3 regions of the Pragia fontium genome follow, and region 2 is predicted to be linked to each of the others. Evidence: predicted binding sites of a transcription regulator. Region 2 holds the regulator's gene; each other region holds the start of a gene.

Region 1 (4,837 bases), 580 kb from region 2:
TTCTGCGGCATTGAACCATTTATGGATGAGATGCTATTTGTTTCCCAAAATACCTTCGTTTCATGAAAACTCGCTGCATTTATCTGCGGTTAGTTGAACAATATAGGAAAGAGATTGACGTTATGCAAAAGCGGCAGTAATATGCGGCCCACTCAACGGCGAGTAGCGCAGCTTGGTAGCGCAACTGGTTTGGGACCAGTGGGTCGGAGGTTCGAATCCTCTCTCGCCGACCAATTTCAAGAAAACCTGCTTTAATAGCGGGTTTTTTTACGTCTGTTGTTTATTGAGGATGAGAAGCTCCGTGAGGAGGTCGACAAATCCGTCGGGAACGGATTTGCATGTCACGAAGTGACACCCGAAGGGCGAGTATCAGGATGATACGAGTGAATCCTCTCTCGCCGACCAATTTCAAGAAAACCTGCTTTAATAGCAGGTTTTTTTACGTCTGTTGTTTCTGTTGGTAAAGGGCCATCAGTAACTCAAAGCGTGACTCTGACAAGAACATAGATTTAATAGCATTAAAAAAGCCCGCCATTTAAGCGAGCTTTGTTATTGAGAGTAACACTAAGCAACTTTACTCAATATTCTGAATCTGCTCACGCATTTGCTCAATCAGCACCTTCAGCTCAATGGCTGATGTCGTCACTTCCGAGTTAATTGACTTAGAAGCCAATGTGTTCGACTCGCGATTGAATTCCTGCATCATAAAGTCCAGACGGCGGCCAACGGCTTCCGGTTTTTTCAGGATGACGTAGGTTTCTTTTACATGGGCTTCCAGACGGTCCAGCTCTTCAGCAACATCGACACGTTGGGCAAGCATCACCAGCTCTTGTTCCAGACGGTTGTTATCCAACTGGACTTGGGCTTCTTCTAGCTTGCTGAGCAGGCGCTCGCGTTGCCAGACCAGAACTTCTGGCATATGGGCGCGAACCTTTTGTACTTCAGTGCTGACGCCAGCCAGGCGCTGTTCAATCAGTGCTTTTAATGCTGCACCTTCGCGTTCGCGAGCGTCGATAAAGTCGGTTAAGGCAATTTCCAGAGAGGCCATCAATTCACTGCTGATGGCGTCTAAATCCTGGCTCTTGGCTGACATTACGCCAGGCCAGCGCAGGATATCGACCGGATCGATTTCCCCTTCATCACTTTGCATTTTGACCCAGTTAGCTGCCTGAACCAGCTGCGCAGCTAATTCTTTATTCAGCATGAGTTCAGTTTGGGCTGAAGGATCGGGATCAAAACGCAGGTTGCATTCGATTTTTCCGCGGGTCAGACGGGTACGTAAACGTTCGCGAATCACGGGCTCGAGGCTACGAAATTGCTCCGGAAGGCGGATATAAGTTTCCAGATAACGCTGGTTTACGGAACGGAGTTCCCAAGTTGCGCTACCCCATTCGCCTTTGGTTTCGTGGCGAGCATAAGCGGTCATACTGCGGATCATAATCAGGTACCCGTTGATAAAATAAAAATAGATTATACCTATCGGAGGGCTAATCCACCAAGGCGTCAGCGCGCTTTATATCGATTAATCGTTACTTATTGCGGATCAAGCTCTCATTATTCTGACAATCGTAGGGTTGGCGAGTGCTTAGAGGGAGGATATTTTGTTTTCAGTGAGGGATAAAAAAAGAACTGCACCCCAATATTATATTGGAATGCAGTTTTATTAGCATAATTTAGAATTAGTAGCTGGATTTATCTTGGCTGTCAGCGCCAACAATAAATACGCCAGAGCTGGTGCCGATACGGGTCGCGCCAACTTCAATCATGGCTTTTGCTGTTTCTCTGTCACGCACGCCACCGGAAGACTTAACGCCCATCACTGGTCCAACGCTTTCACGCATTAGTTTGGTTGCGTGTACAGAAGCGCCAGATTTGCTGAAGCCTGTAGAGGTTTTCACAAAGGCAGTACCAATTTCTTTGCACATGTGGCAAACCTGTACGATTTCTTCATCAGTCAGCAGGCAAGTTTCCAGAATCACTTTCAGTGGAACGTTACCACAAGCGTTTTGTACCATCTGGATATCATGTTTTACTTCGTCAAACTTGCCGCTTTTCAGCCAGCCGACGTTGATAACCATATCGATCTCTTGAGCGCCAGCTTCGATTGCAGCCTGTGCTTCAAATACTTTAGATGAAGTTAAACCAGCGCCTAATGGGAAGCCAATCACAGAACAAACTGTAACATTCGTGTCTTTCAGACATTTCGCTGCTAGTGGAACATAACCTGAGTTTACGCAAACGGCATAAAAATGATGGGTTATGGCCTCTTCGCACAGCTTGGTGATTTGTGCTTCGGTAGCGTCCATATTTAATAATGTATGGTCAATATAGTTTGCGTAATCAATTTGTTGCTGATTCATATATACCCTCTGAGATTTAAGTAGCTTAACGATTGTGTCGCGATAAAACTTTAACAATTGTCATCAATGTTATAATTTTAACATTAAAAAGCAAGTGTAACTTTGCAAAATAACCTAATTAATCCATTTCCCGGGTTTTATGCCGTGTGAGCCATGTTATAATTTTAACATTAAAAAGCAAGGGTAATTTTACAAGATAATCTAATTAATCCATTTGGCGGGTTTTAAGTTGCGTGACTGGTGTCACACAAATAACATAGATTGGTTTTTGATGTTAACATTCTAACATTGTTAATGGTATAACAATGAGAACACCCTGAATGTTAGTAAAATCACATCGGGACCAATGTTCAGTACATTTTATGGTATGAACGGAAAGAAAAATATAATTCAAAGGGTTTGGAGAGAGGCATGAAATACATTATAGGCGTGCTTAGTATCATTATCATATGTGGCCTTGCCGCTCTGGTTAGTAAGAAACGTAAAGAGATTCGTTTACGTCCGATCTTTGTTATGTTGGCTACCCAATTTATTATGGCCATGCTGTTGCTGAAAACTAACGTCGGCAACACCATTATCATGACCTTTGCGAAAGGATTTGGTTATCTGCTTTCTTATGCTCAGGAAGGAGTTAACTTTGCTTTCGGTAATCTGGTTAATCAAGGCGAGATGTCTTTCTTCGTTTCCGTTTTGCTGCCTATCGTCTTTATCTCAGCGTTAATCGGTATATTGCAACATTGGCATATTCTCGGCTTTATCGTGAAATATATCGGCCTGGGACTCAGCAAAATTAACGGTATGGGTAAGCTCGAATCCTATAACGCTGTGGCTTCAGCTATTTTGGGTCAGTCAGAAGTCTTTATCTCTATTAAAAAGCAGCTCGGTCTGCTGCCCGAACATCGACTGTACACCCTGTGTACTTCGGCGATGTCGACCATTTCGATGGCCATCGTCGGGGCTTACATGCAACTGCTCGACCCGCGTTATGTGGTAACGGCAATGGTATTGAACCTGCTGGGCGGATTTATTATCGCCTCTATTATCAATCCATATCAGGTGCAGCCGGAAGAAGATATTCTGACCATTCAAGAAGAACGCCAAAGCTTTTTTGAAATGCTCAGCGAATACATTCTGGACGGATTTAAAGTTGCAGTCATTGTTGCCGCGATGCTGATTGGCTTTATTGCTTTGATCACTATGGCGAACTCAATTTTTACTGCGGTTCTTGGTATCTCATTTCAAGAGATTCTTGGCTATATCTTTGCTCCTTTAGCTTTTCTGGTGGGTATTCCATGGGAAGAAGCGGTGCAAGCGGGTGGAATCATGGCCACTAAAATTGTCAGTAACGAATTTGTTGCCATGCATCTTCTGATGAACAGTGAGTTCAAGTTTTCTGAGCACTCTATTGCGGTTATTTCAGTCTTTTTAGTCTCTTTCGCTAACTTCTCTTCTATCGGCATTATTGTTGGCGCAATTAAAGCGCTGGATAGTCGTCAGGGAAATACAGCCGCGAGATTTGGTCTGAAACTGCTATACGGTGCATCGTTGGTGAGTTTTTTAAGTGCGACCGTGGTGGGACTACTGTACTAATTCACGGTAATAAATTGATATTAATAAGATAATTCACACTATTTAACCAAACTGATTTTGATCAGAACTGGAGGAAACTATGTTATTACGACCTTCCTTACCTCTCTCGTTTTTAGCGGTGCTGATTGCTGGCACCGTTAACGCCGCCACTGTTGACTTGCGCATCATGGAAACCACCGATGTGCACGGTAACATGATGGATTATGACTACTATAAAGACAAAATGACCGATAAATACGGTTTGGTCAGAACGGCGAAATTGATTGAACAAGCCCGTAAAGAAGCGACCAACAGTGTACTGGTTGATAATGGCGATCTGATTCAGGGCAGCCCAATGGCAGATTATGCAGCTGCCAGTGGTCTGAAGAAAGGCGAAATTCACCCGGTTTATAAGGTGATGAATAACCTTGACTATACCGTAGGTAGTTTAGGTAACCATGAGTTTAACTATGGATTGGATTATCTGAAGCGCGCATTAAGCGGCGCTCGCTTCCCTTATATCAACGCCAACATTTTTGATGCTGAAACCGGTAAGCCGTATTTTAAACAGTATCTGATCGTTGATACGCCGGTAAAAGACCGTGATGGCAAAGAGCATACGGTACGCGTTGGTTATATCGGTTTTGTTCCTCCACAGGTTACCTTGTGGGATAAATCCAACCTGAACGGTAAAGTCGTTACTAAAGATATTACTGAAACAGCAAAACAGTTAGTGCCTGAAATGCGTAAGCAAGGGGCTGATGTGGTAGTGGCTATTGCCCACTCTGGTTTATCAACCGACCCTTATAAAGTATTGGCAGAAAACTCTGTTTATTACCTCAGTGAAGTTGAAGGGATTGATGCTATCGCGTTTGGTCACGCTCACGGTATTTTCCCAGGTAAAGATT
Region 2 (4,837 bases):
TGTTAAATGCCGGACCTAGCGTTATTCGCTTTGCCCCTTCGCTGGTTATTCCAGAAAAGGATTTGCAACAGGGAATGGATTGCTTTGAGAAAGCGGTTAAGCAGATGGTTGAAGCCAAGAAGTAATCGTCCGTTAAATTTAAAAGTATCCCCTTCATTCGTCGGGGAATATTCAATGACTTTATCCGTAACCTCAAAACGGCTGGTTAAATCAGCCGTTTTCCCCTTAGCGATCGACTTAACTTTTATCGCGTAAACGGCGTTTCAGCCAAATACCATGATGCGGACGCTGCTGCCAAGCCAGAGAAGAGATTGTGTGCATGGATTTTAAGTGGGCCAATACTCGCTCAAGATGCCGCTCCATGGTGGTTTCCGGTAGCTCACTATTGGGTTCAACAATCTGTAGCATACTGGTATCACTGCTCGGCCCATCATACTCTAATCGTTGCTGGCAGCTTTGAATCATAATTTCGCAGGTGTTTAGATAGGTTTTGGATAGTTCCGGTATCAGGACATATTGGTCTCGGGCGATAACCGTCATGCCATTCAGATGTTCAACCAGAAACTGGCTGTGAGTAATCCACAGACGCATATCCGTTAAGTAGCGGGAATTAAAACCGGGTTCCTGCATCGCCTGATTCAAGGTAGTGAAAAGCGTATTGTGTGCCTGATTAACCTTCATTCGAGTATAGGAAAGTTCAGGCGCATTATCGGTCATGCTAAACATCTGGCGAAGGTGCTGTTGATAAGTTTCCAGGGCATCATGGGCATTTTTACGTAGCAGACCGCTTTGCCACTGTGGCCATAACCAGATGGTACTGGCAAATACCAAAACGCAACCAATAACGGTATCAATCAGGCGCGGCAGCAGGAATTCCATACCGCTATTAGCAATAATTTGCAGGGTATAAACCGCGGTAATGGTAAAGCCAATAACCGCAATGCCGTAATTTTTGCGCACAATCAGATAGGACACCAGAGTAAGCAACAGCATCAGCAATAACATGTAATTTTGCGGGTAATGCAAATGAAGAATGACTGCGCCCACGATAATGCCGAACATGGTTCCCAAGGCACGGTGCTGAATTCTGATGCGGGTTGCGTTATAACCATTCTGGCTGACTAACATGATTGTCAGAAGGATCCAATAAGGTTTGGGTAAGCTAAGTACGCTACCGATAGCGGTTCCTGCTGCTAACGTTAGCCCGAGGCGTGCAGCGTTTCGTAAAGCAATCGATTTGATTGAGCAGTAATTCTTTAATGCTCGCCAGAAAGGTAAACGGTTTTGGGCAGGCATTAAACTGCGGTTATATAGCGGTAGCTGGCTGCTCAGCAGATAGGCAATGCGACTAAAGTGATAATAACAGAAGGCGCCAACCGGATTATCAGGATGTTGGTTGGCAATTTTTTCCAGTGCGGATAACTCATGATCCATATTGAAGGGACTGGGGCGACGATGGTAAAGAATATCATCGGCTAAAATCCGTAAGCGATGACTGATAATTTTAGCATTATGGCGAATAACTGCTTCAGCATGGCTTTGTTCAACCAGTTTTTGCACCTCATCTGGTTGGTGCAGGCTGACCGTAATATGCTCCTGTAAATCCAGAGCGACCTGAAAAGCTCTCATCAAACGTTGATGGCGTGGGTGCTTCAGGTCGGTAATCATATATATTTGCTGATAGACCAGCGAGATACTGTCCATGGCCTGCTGTTGGCGTTGTAATAATGGTGGCAGAGCGGTTTCTGGGTCGGTGTGTTGAGTGAGGAGGCTATATTTTTCTTCAAAATAATCAGCTAATTGGCGATACAGTAAACTGAGTGACTCGCGCATTGGCTGCTCTTGCCAGAGCCTGAACCAGACATAGGTGAAAAGGCCGTACCAGATGGTGCCGATCATAAACAACATGGGGGCATACCAGATTGGTAGGACATCAACCATGCTGAGGGTAAATATCCCTGCCACCAGCGCAGCAGGCATTAAGCGCCCATGTAACGGGCTGATTTCTGCGGTCACGCCAAACAGCAGAGCCAGTATCAACATGCAAACGCCTAGCGGTATCGACCAGATAAGAAATTGTTGCAGTAAAAGGCTGCTGAGAACAAACAGTGCTCCGCCAATGGCCAGTCGTTTAAAGAAGCGTTTATGGGGGGTATCTAAGCCGCCGATATTACAGCAGGCCGGTACCAGAGAGAGTAGAAAACCGGTGCGTAAATCGTTTAATAGCCAGAAGAGGGCAATAGGTAGACAGAGAACCAGCGTTTGGCGCAGAGCGTAATTAATTTCTGGATGATAGATTACTCGTCGCCACATAGGTTTTCCGGGAAAGAAAAACGGGCATGCTGTCCATGAAGTCCAAGCATACCCGTCGATTTGTGTGTTACTTAACGAGTCCCGTAAACAACAATGGTTTTACCGTGTGCAGAGATCAGGTTTTGATCTTCTAACATTTTTAAGATACGGCCTACCGTTTCACGGGAACAACCAACAATTTGTCCAATTTCCTGACGGGTGATTTTAATTTGCATCCCATCCGGATGGGTCATCGCATCAGGCTGTTTGGCTAAATTCAACAGCGTTTGTGCAATACGACCCGTTACATCAAGGAAAGCCAAACTGCCCACTTTCTCTGACGTTACCTGTAAACGACTGGCCATTTGGGCTGACAAACGCATTAAAATATCTGGGTTAACTTGAATCAGTTGACGAAACTTCTTATAGGAAATTTCAGCAACTTCACATGCTGTTTTCGCCCTAACCCAAGCCGTACGCTCTTGACCTTCTTCAAAAAGGCCAAGCTCACCAATAAAGTCCCCTTGATTCAGATAAGAGAGAATCATCTCCTTACCTTCTTCATCCTTAATCAGAACGGCTACGGACCCTTTCACAATGTAATAAAGCGTTTCTGCTTTTTCACCTTGATGAATCAGTGTGCTCTTAGATGGATATTTATGAATATGACAATGAGATAAGAACCATTCGAGAGTAGGGTCTGTTTGCGGTTTGCCGAGAACCATTTGTTGTTATCCTCTTTGTAGTCACTGCCAAAAACAGCAAAGCGAGAAGCTTGCCGGAAACCTTACCCGCCCCGGAGCATATAATTTGCTTAGTGAGCGCTATTATAGCCGATGTAGAAAATAATATAGAGGTGTTTGTCTATTTGTCCTACATCTGGCTGAACACAACCTGTTTTACCTAATAGTACCTGACACTTATGGTTTTAACACAGGTTGAGCGAAGAGTCTCGTGTTGTCTTATTAAAATGAGGGTTAAGCTGCGTAATCACTGGTTGTTTGCTCATTTTACCCACGATATTTTTACTCTAATATCCGGCCTTCTAATAATTGCTGGATTAACGGAGTAATAATCAATTCCATGGCCAGCCCAAACTTGCCGCCGGGGATCACCAGCGTATTGGTTTGGGAGATAAATGAACCCTGCAACATCGCCAGCAAGTAAGGGAAATCGATACCGGTTAATCCCCTAAAATGGATCACCACCAAGCTTTCATCCATGGTTGGAATACTCTTAGCCGAAAAGGGATCGGATGTATCAACGGTGGGGACTCGCTGAAAGTTAATATGGGTGCGGGAAAATTGAGGGGTAATATAGTTGATGTAGTCATCCATTGAACGTACAACGGAGTCGAGAACGGCCTCACGGGAATGTTCCCGTTCACCGGTGTCGCGAATCAGTTTTTGTATCCATTCCAAATTGACGATAGGAACAACTCCAACCAGCAGATCAACGTGCTGTGCGACATTTTGCTTAGCGGTGACAATACCGCCATGCAGTCCTTCATAAAATAGCAGGTCGGTTTCTTCTGGCAGTGCCTGCCAAGGGGTAAAGCTGCCCGGTAATTGGTTATAGGGCATCGCTTCATCGTAGGTATGTAAATATTTTCGGGTATGGCCAGTACCGGTCTTACCATATTCGATAAAGCTGTTTTCCAATTGGGAAAAGTCGTTGGCTTCCGGGCCAAAATAGCTAATATGGCGTCCTTGCTCTCTGGCTTTGCGGATTTCTGCATCCATTTCCGGGCGGGTATATCGATGATAAGCATCGCCGTCGATGCGGGCGGCATTGAGCTGTAGCTGCTGGAAAATTTTCCGGAAAGCCAAACTGGTAGTGGTGGTACCGGCACCGCTAGAGCCGGTAACCGCAATAATCGGATGCTTTGCTGACATTGGCCTGATTCCTTATTTTCATTGTTATTTTTTAATGGTTATTGGGTAGAGCATAGTTCAGCGCCGGGAAGGTATTAGCAAAAATTTCGGGCTAATTAAAATCCGGATAAGGCTGTTCTTCAGCACCATCGCTGAACTGGTCTTTTAACATGATATTGATAGTTTCATGCAGTTCTGACCAGATCAATACTAACTTTCCGCTTTTTAGCTGACGTTTAATATCATCCACTTTTTGTTGTAAGGTCTTCTCCTGCTCCCCATAGTCGGTCCCTTCACGCAGAACAAATGATTCGATAATACTTTCTAAGGTTTCTGGCGGCAGTTCTTGCCACGGGATGATCATGCTGTTTTCTCCAGATAAGGGGTCAGCCATTCAGGGATGCGTTGTTCCAACCACATTTTTGGTTTTTTCCAGGTTCCACTGACGAATCCAACGTGTCCGCCATGTTCCGTTAGCTGGTATTCAATATTTTCCGGCAGCTGGCTGAGATCGGGGATCACCTCCGGCGCCATAAATGGGTCGTCTTTGGCGTGAATAATCAGCAGTGGGATTTGGATGGCAGGCAACATGGGTAAGGCACTGCACTGATGGTAATAGTCATCGGCATTTTTGAAGCCATGCAGTGGGGCGGTCAAGGTGTTATCAAATT
Region 3 (4,837 bases), 210 kb from region 2:
TGTTTCTGTGAATCCACAAGTTAGCCCGGATATCGTGGCCATGATTGGTACCTCAGCTGCCCTGTCGCTGTCAGGTATTCCATTTAACGGTCCTATTGGTGCAGCCCGCGTTGGTTTCATTAACGATCAATATGTACTGAACCCAACCATGGATGAGCTGAAAGAAAGCCGTCTGGATCTGGTTGTTGCTGGTACTCAAAGTGCGGTTCTGATGGTTGAATCAGAAGCTGAACTCCTGAGCGAAGAGCAAATGCTCGGTGCGGTGATGTTCGGTCATGAACAACAGCAGATCGTTATTGATAACATCAATGCGCTGGTTGCTGAAGCAGGTAAACCGAAGTGGGAATGGCAGTCACCTGAAATCAATCAGGCGCTATATGCACAGGTTGAAGCGCTGGCCGCTGGCCGTTTAGGTGATGCTTACCGTATCACCGATAAGCAAGAGCGTTATGCACAAATCGGCGTTATCAAAACTGACGTTATCGAAGCGTTGATTGCTGGCAATCCTGATTTAAACCAAAGCGAAGTCGGCGATATGCTGAGCAGCATCGAGAAGAATGTTGTTCGTAGTCGCGTATTACGCGGTGAGCCACGTATCGACGGTCGTGAAAAAGATATGATTCGCGGTCTGGATGTGCGTACTGGCGTATTACCTCGCACCCATGGTTCTGCTCTGTTTACTCGTGGTGAAACTCAGGCGCTGGTTGTTGCTACCCTAGGTACGGCTCGCGATGCTCAGAACATCGATGAACTGACCGGTGAACGTACCGACAGCTTCCTGTTCCACTACAACTTCCCTCCGTACTCCGTAGGGGAAACCGGTATGGTGGGTTCACCTAAGCGTCGTGAAATTGGTCACGGTCGTTTAGCGAAGCGCGGCGTGCTGGCAGTGATGCCAGATCAGGCTGATTTCCCATATACCGTTCGTGTGGTATCAGAAATTACTGAATCTAACGGTTCATCGTCGATGGCTTCCGTATGTGGCGCATCACTGGCTCTGATGGATGCAGGTGTACCGATTAAAGCTGCCGTTGCGGGTATCGCAATGGGTCTGGTTAAAGACGAGACAAACTTTGTTGTTCTGTCTGATATTCTGGGTGATGAAGATCATCTGGGCGATATGGACTTTAAAGTAGCCGGTAGCCGTGAAGGTATTTCTGCTCTGCAAATGGACATCAAAATTGAAGGTATTACTCGCGAGATCATGAAAGCGGCTCTGAGTCAGGCTAAGGGTGCACGTTTGCACATTCTTGGCGTGATGGAACAGGCGATTTCTGCACCGCGCGGTGATATTTCCCAGTTTGCTCCACGTATTCACACCATCAAGATCAACCCTGAGAAAATCAAGGATGTGATCGGTAAAGGTGGTGCGGTTATTCGTGCACTGACTGAAGAAACTGGCACTACCATTGAAATTGAAGATGACGGTACAGTGAAGATTGCAGCGACTGACGGCGACAAAGCGAAACATGCTATCAGCCGTATCGAAGAGATCACCGCTGATGTTGAAGTGAATCGCGTGTATGCTGGTAAGGTTACTCGTATTGTTGACTTCGGTGCCTTCGTTTCTATCGTTGGTGGTAAAGAAGGTTTAGTACATATTTCTCAAATCGCTGACAAGCGCGTAGAGAAAGTATCTGACTACCTGCAAATGGGTCAGGAAGTTCAGGTTAAAGTGATGGAAGTTGACCGTCAGGGCCGTATTCGCTTAAGCATTAAAGAAGCGAATGCACCAGCTCAGGACGCGCCAGCTGCATCCGAAGAGTAATTGCGGTCGCTACTGTAGCCGTAAGCAATGACACGGTGCTTTATTGAAGATGATAAAGCACCGATTGTATGACTGGGACAGGGAGTTCTTGTGTAAAAACAAGTGGATGGTAGGATACCTATCCCATGTTTGTCTTCGGGAGTTGAAATGAAGCCTATTTTACGCTGGTGCTACATCGTTGCAACAGCCATCCTGTTAACAGGATGCAGCAGCCTTGAAGGGCGTAAATATGGCGTTTTGGCAATTCCATTGCAGCCGACGCTGCAACAGGAAGTGATGTTGGCACGTATGGAACAGATCCTTGCGAGCCAAGTATTATCAGGTGATGAGCGAGCGCAGCTATTGTACGAACGCGGTGTGTTGTTCGATAGTCTTGGACTACGGGCACTGGCGCGAAACGACTTTTCGCAGGCGTTAATGATTCGTCCTGATATTCCAGAAGCATTTAACTACTTGGGAATATATCTGACGCAGGGTGGCAACTTTGATGCTGCTTATGATGCGTTTGATTCTGTATTAGAGCTTGATCCAACTTATAACTATGCGCGTTTAAACCGAGGGATTGCCTTATATTATGGCGGTCGCTACTTTTTAGCGCAGGATGATCTGCAGGCGTTTTATCATGACGACCCTAACGATCCTTTCCGATCTCTATGGCTATATTTAGCCGAAAAAGAGATTGATTCAGACAAGGCAAAAAGAGCGCTTGAAGAGCGTTACGCCAAAGCTGAAAAAGGAACGTGGGGCTGGAATATAGTGGAATTCTACCTTGGCAAGATTAGCGAAAAAACGCTGATTACTCGCCTACAGGAAGAAGCAACGGATAACACTTCGCTCGCTGAGCATCTCAGTGAAACTGACTTCTATTTAGGTAAGTATTACCTGAGTCTGGGGGACAAGAACACCGCCGTGGCGTTGTTCAAACTGACGGTTGCCAACAATGTACATAACTTTGTTGAGCACCGCTATGCACTGTTGGAATTAGCCTTGTTTGGGCTAGAACAAGACGACCTATCAGAATCGGATAAAAAATAGACTGACGAATACGTCTAAACGACCTTGCTAAGTAGGTTCTACTTACAAGGGCGGTTTTTCTGTTCGTTTTTTAATCTAATTTGAGCTGGTTCACACTTTTAAATGAAAATCACTGAGTATTTTCTCAATAAGGTATGTAGACTGGCCGCCATTTTTAGTGAGGCACGTGTACATGTCTGAGATAGAAACCTCTTTTGCTGATTTAGGCTTATCAGCACCTTTATTAAAAGCACTGACCGATATGGGTTATGAAAAACCATCCCCGATTCAGTCGGCTTGTATTCCCCACCTGCTGGGCGGTCGCGATGTATTAGGTATGGCGCAAACCGGTAGCGGTAAAACAGCGGCATTCGCATTGCCGTTCCTTAACAATATTCAAGCTGATATGGCCTGCCCGCAGGTTTTAGTATTAGCACCAACCCGTGAATTAGCCGTTCAGGTAGCAGAAGCCTGCACCGAATATGCTAAACACATGTCAGGCGTGCGCGTCGTGGCCCTTTATGGTGGCCAGCGTTATGACGTTCAATTACGTGCTTTGCGTCAAGGACCACAAATTGTCGTGGGTACCCCAGGCCGCCTGTTAGACCACCTGAAGCGTGGAACCTTAGACCTGTCTAAATTGAAAGGTCTGGTTCTGGATGAAGCCGACGAAATGTTACGTATGGGCTTCATTGAAGATGTTGAAACGATTATGGCGCAGATTCCGGCTGAACATCAGACCGCTCTATTCTCTGCGACCATGCCTGAAGCGATCCGTCGTATTACGCGTCGCTTTATGCGCGATCCACAAGAAGTTCGTATCCAGTCTAACGTGGTGACCAGACCTGACATTAGTCAGAGTTACTGGACCGTTTACGGTATGCGTAAGAATGAGGCGCTGGTTCGTTTCCTGGAAGCGGAAGATTTTGACGCTGCGATCATTTTCGTGCGTACCAAGAATGCCACGTTAGAAGTTGCTGAAGCTTTAGAGCGTAGCGGCTATAACAGTGCTGCATTGAATGGTGATATGAACCAAGCGCTGCGTGAGCAAACGCTGGAACGACTGAAGAATGGTCGTCTGGATATCCTGATCGCAACTGACGTTGCCGCTCGCGGCTTGGACGTTGAGCGCATCAGCTTAGTGGTTAACTACGATATCCCGATGGATTCAGAATCCTACGTGCACCGTATTGGCCGTACTGGCCGTGCAGGTCGTGCAGGACGTGCGCTGTTATTCGTTGAGAACCGTGAGCGTCGCTTACTGCGTAATATCGAACGCACGATGAAGATCTCCATTCCTGAAGTGGACCTGCCATCTGGCGATCTGTTAAGCAAGCGTCGTTTAGAGAAGTTTGCCACGCGTGTGAGTCAGCAGTTAGAGAGCAGCGATCTGGATCAGTATCGTGCGCTGCTGGCTAAACTACAGCCAGCTGAAGAGCAGGATATCGAAACATTGGCAGCGGCTCTGCTGAAAATGGCACAGGGCGAACGTCCATTGATTCTGCCACCGGATGCACCAGCCGATCGTCGTCCGCGTCGTGAACCTCGTGACCGTGACGATCGTAGTAACGATCGCTTTGGTCGTCGTGAGCGTGATGGACGTAATGAGCGCGGCGGTGACCGTGATGCAGCACCTCGTCGCGAACGCCGTGAGGTGGGTGAAATGGATATGTACCGCATTGAAGTTGGCCGTGATGATGGTGTTGAAGTGCGTCATATTGTTGGTGCTATTGCCAATGAAGGTGATATCAGCAGCCGTTATATCGGTAACATCAAATTGTATGCTACTCACTCAACGATTGAGCTGCCAAAAGGCATGCCTTCCGATCTGTTGCAGCACTTTACCAAGACTCGTGTACTTAACAAGCCGTTGAATATGCAGTTTGTTGGTGATGCACCAGCAAGTGAACCACGCCGTGGCGGTGGTCGTCGTGATGGCGGCGGTGCTGGTGCTGGTGGTGGTGATCGTCGTCCATCTTCGAATGGCGATCGTCGTTCATTCGGTGGCGGAGCAGGTCGTGGCGATCGTAATGGCCCAAGCCGTGATGGTCAGTC

Evidence for each region. The regulator CRP, encoded in region 2, controls carbon source genes, mostly activating them, when cyclic AMP is high. The targets are predictions, from matches to a motif close to ATGTGANNNNNNTCACAT.
Region 1: EL341_RS16125 (NupC/NupG family nucleoside CNT transporter) is a predicted target of CRP. The motif match lies at 2,681-2,698, and genes of this name have one in related genera.
Region 3: yrbN (protein YrbN) is a predicted target of CRP. The motif match lies at 2,882-2,899, and genes of this name have one in related genera.

What each region holds. Positions count from the first base shown of each region.
Region 1 covers NZ_LR134531.1:3,735,092-3,739,928, reverse strand. The annotation lists tRNA gene EL341_RS16140 (tRNA-Pro) at 157-233, shown strand; gene EL341_RS16135 (YicC/YloC family endoribonuclease) at 575-1,438, opposite strand; gene deoC (deoxyribose-phosphate aldolase) at 1,680-2,360, opposite strand; gene EL341_RS16125 (NupC/NupG family nucleoside CNT transporter) at 2,772-3,950, shown strand; gene EL341_RS16120 (bifunctional 2',3'-cyclic-nucleotide 2'-phosphodiesterase/3'-nucleotidase) at 4,030-4,837, shown strand, end outside.
Region 2 covers NZ_LR134531.1:280,912-285,748, forward strand. The annotation lists gene argD (bifunctional acetylornithine/succinyldiaminopimelate transaminase) at 1-125, shown strand, start outside; gene EL341_RS01090 (YccS/YhfK family putative transporter) at 238-2,313, opposite strand; gene crp (cAMP-activated global transcriptional regulator CRP) at 2,385-3,017, opposite strand; gene EL341_RS01100 (phosphoribulokinase) at 3,318-4,187, opposite strand; gene EL341_RS01105 (YheU family protein) at 4,279-4,530, opposite strand; gene EL341_RS01110 (hydrolase) at 4,527-4,837, opposite strand, start outside.
Region 3 covers NZ_LR134531.1:486,474-491,310, forward strand. The annotation lists gene pnp (polyribonucleotide nucleotidyltransferase) at 1-1,768, shown strand, start outside; gene nlpI (lipoprotein NlpI) at 1,916-2,803, shown strand; gene yrbN (protein YrbN) at 2,906-2,983, shown strand; gene EL341_RS02095 (DEAD/DEAH family ATP-dependent RNA helicase) at 2,976-4,837, shown strand, end outside.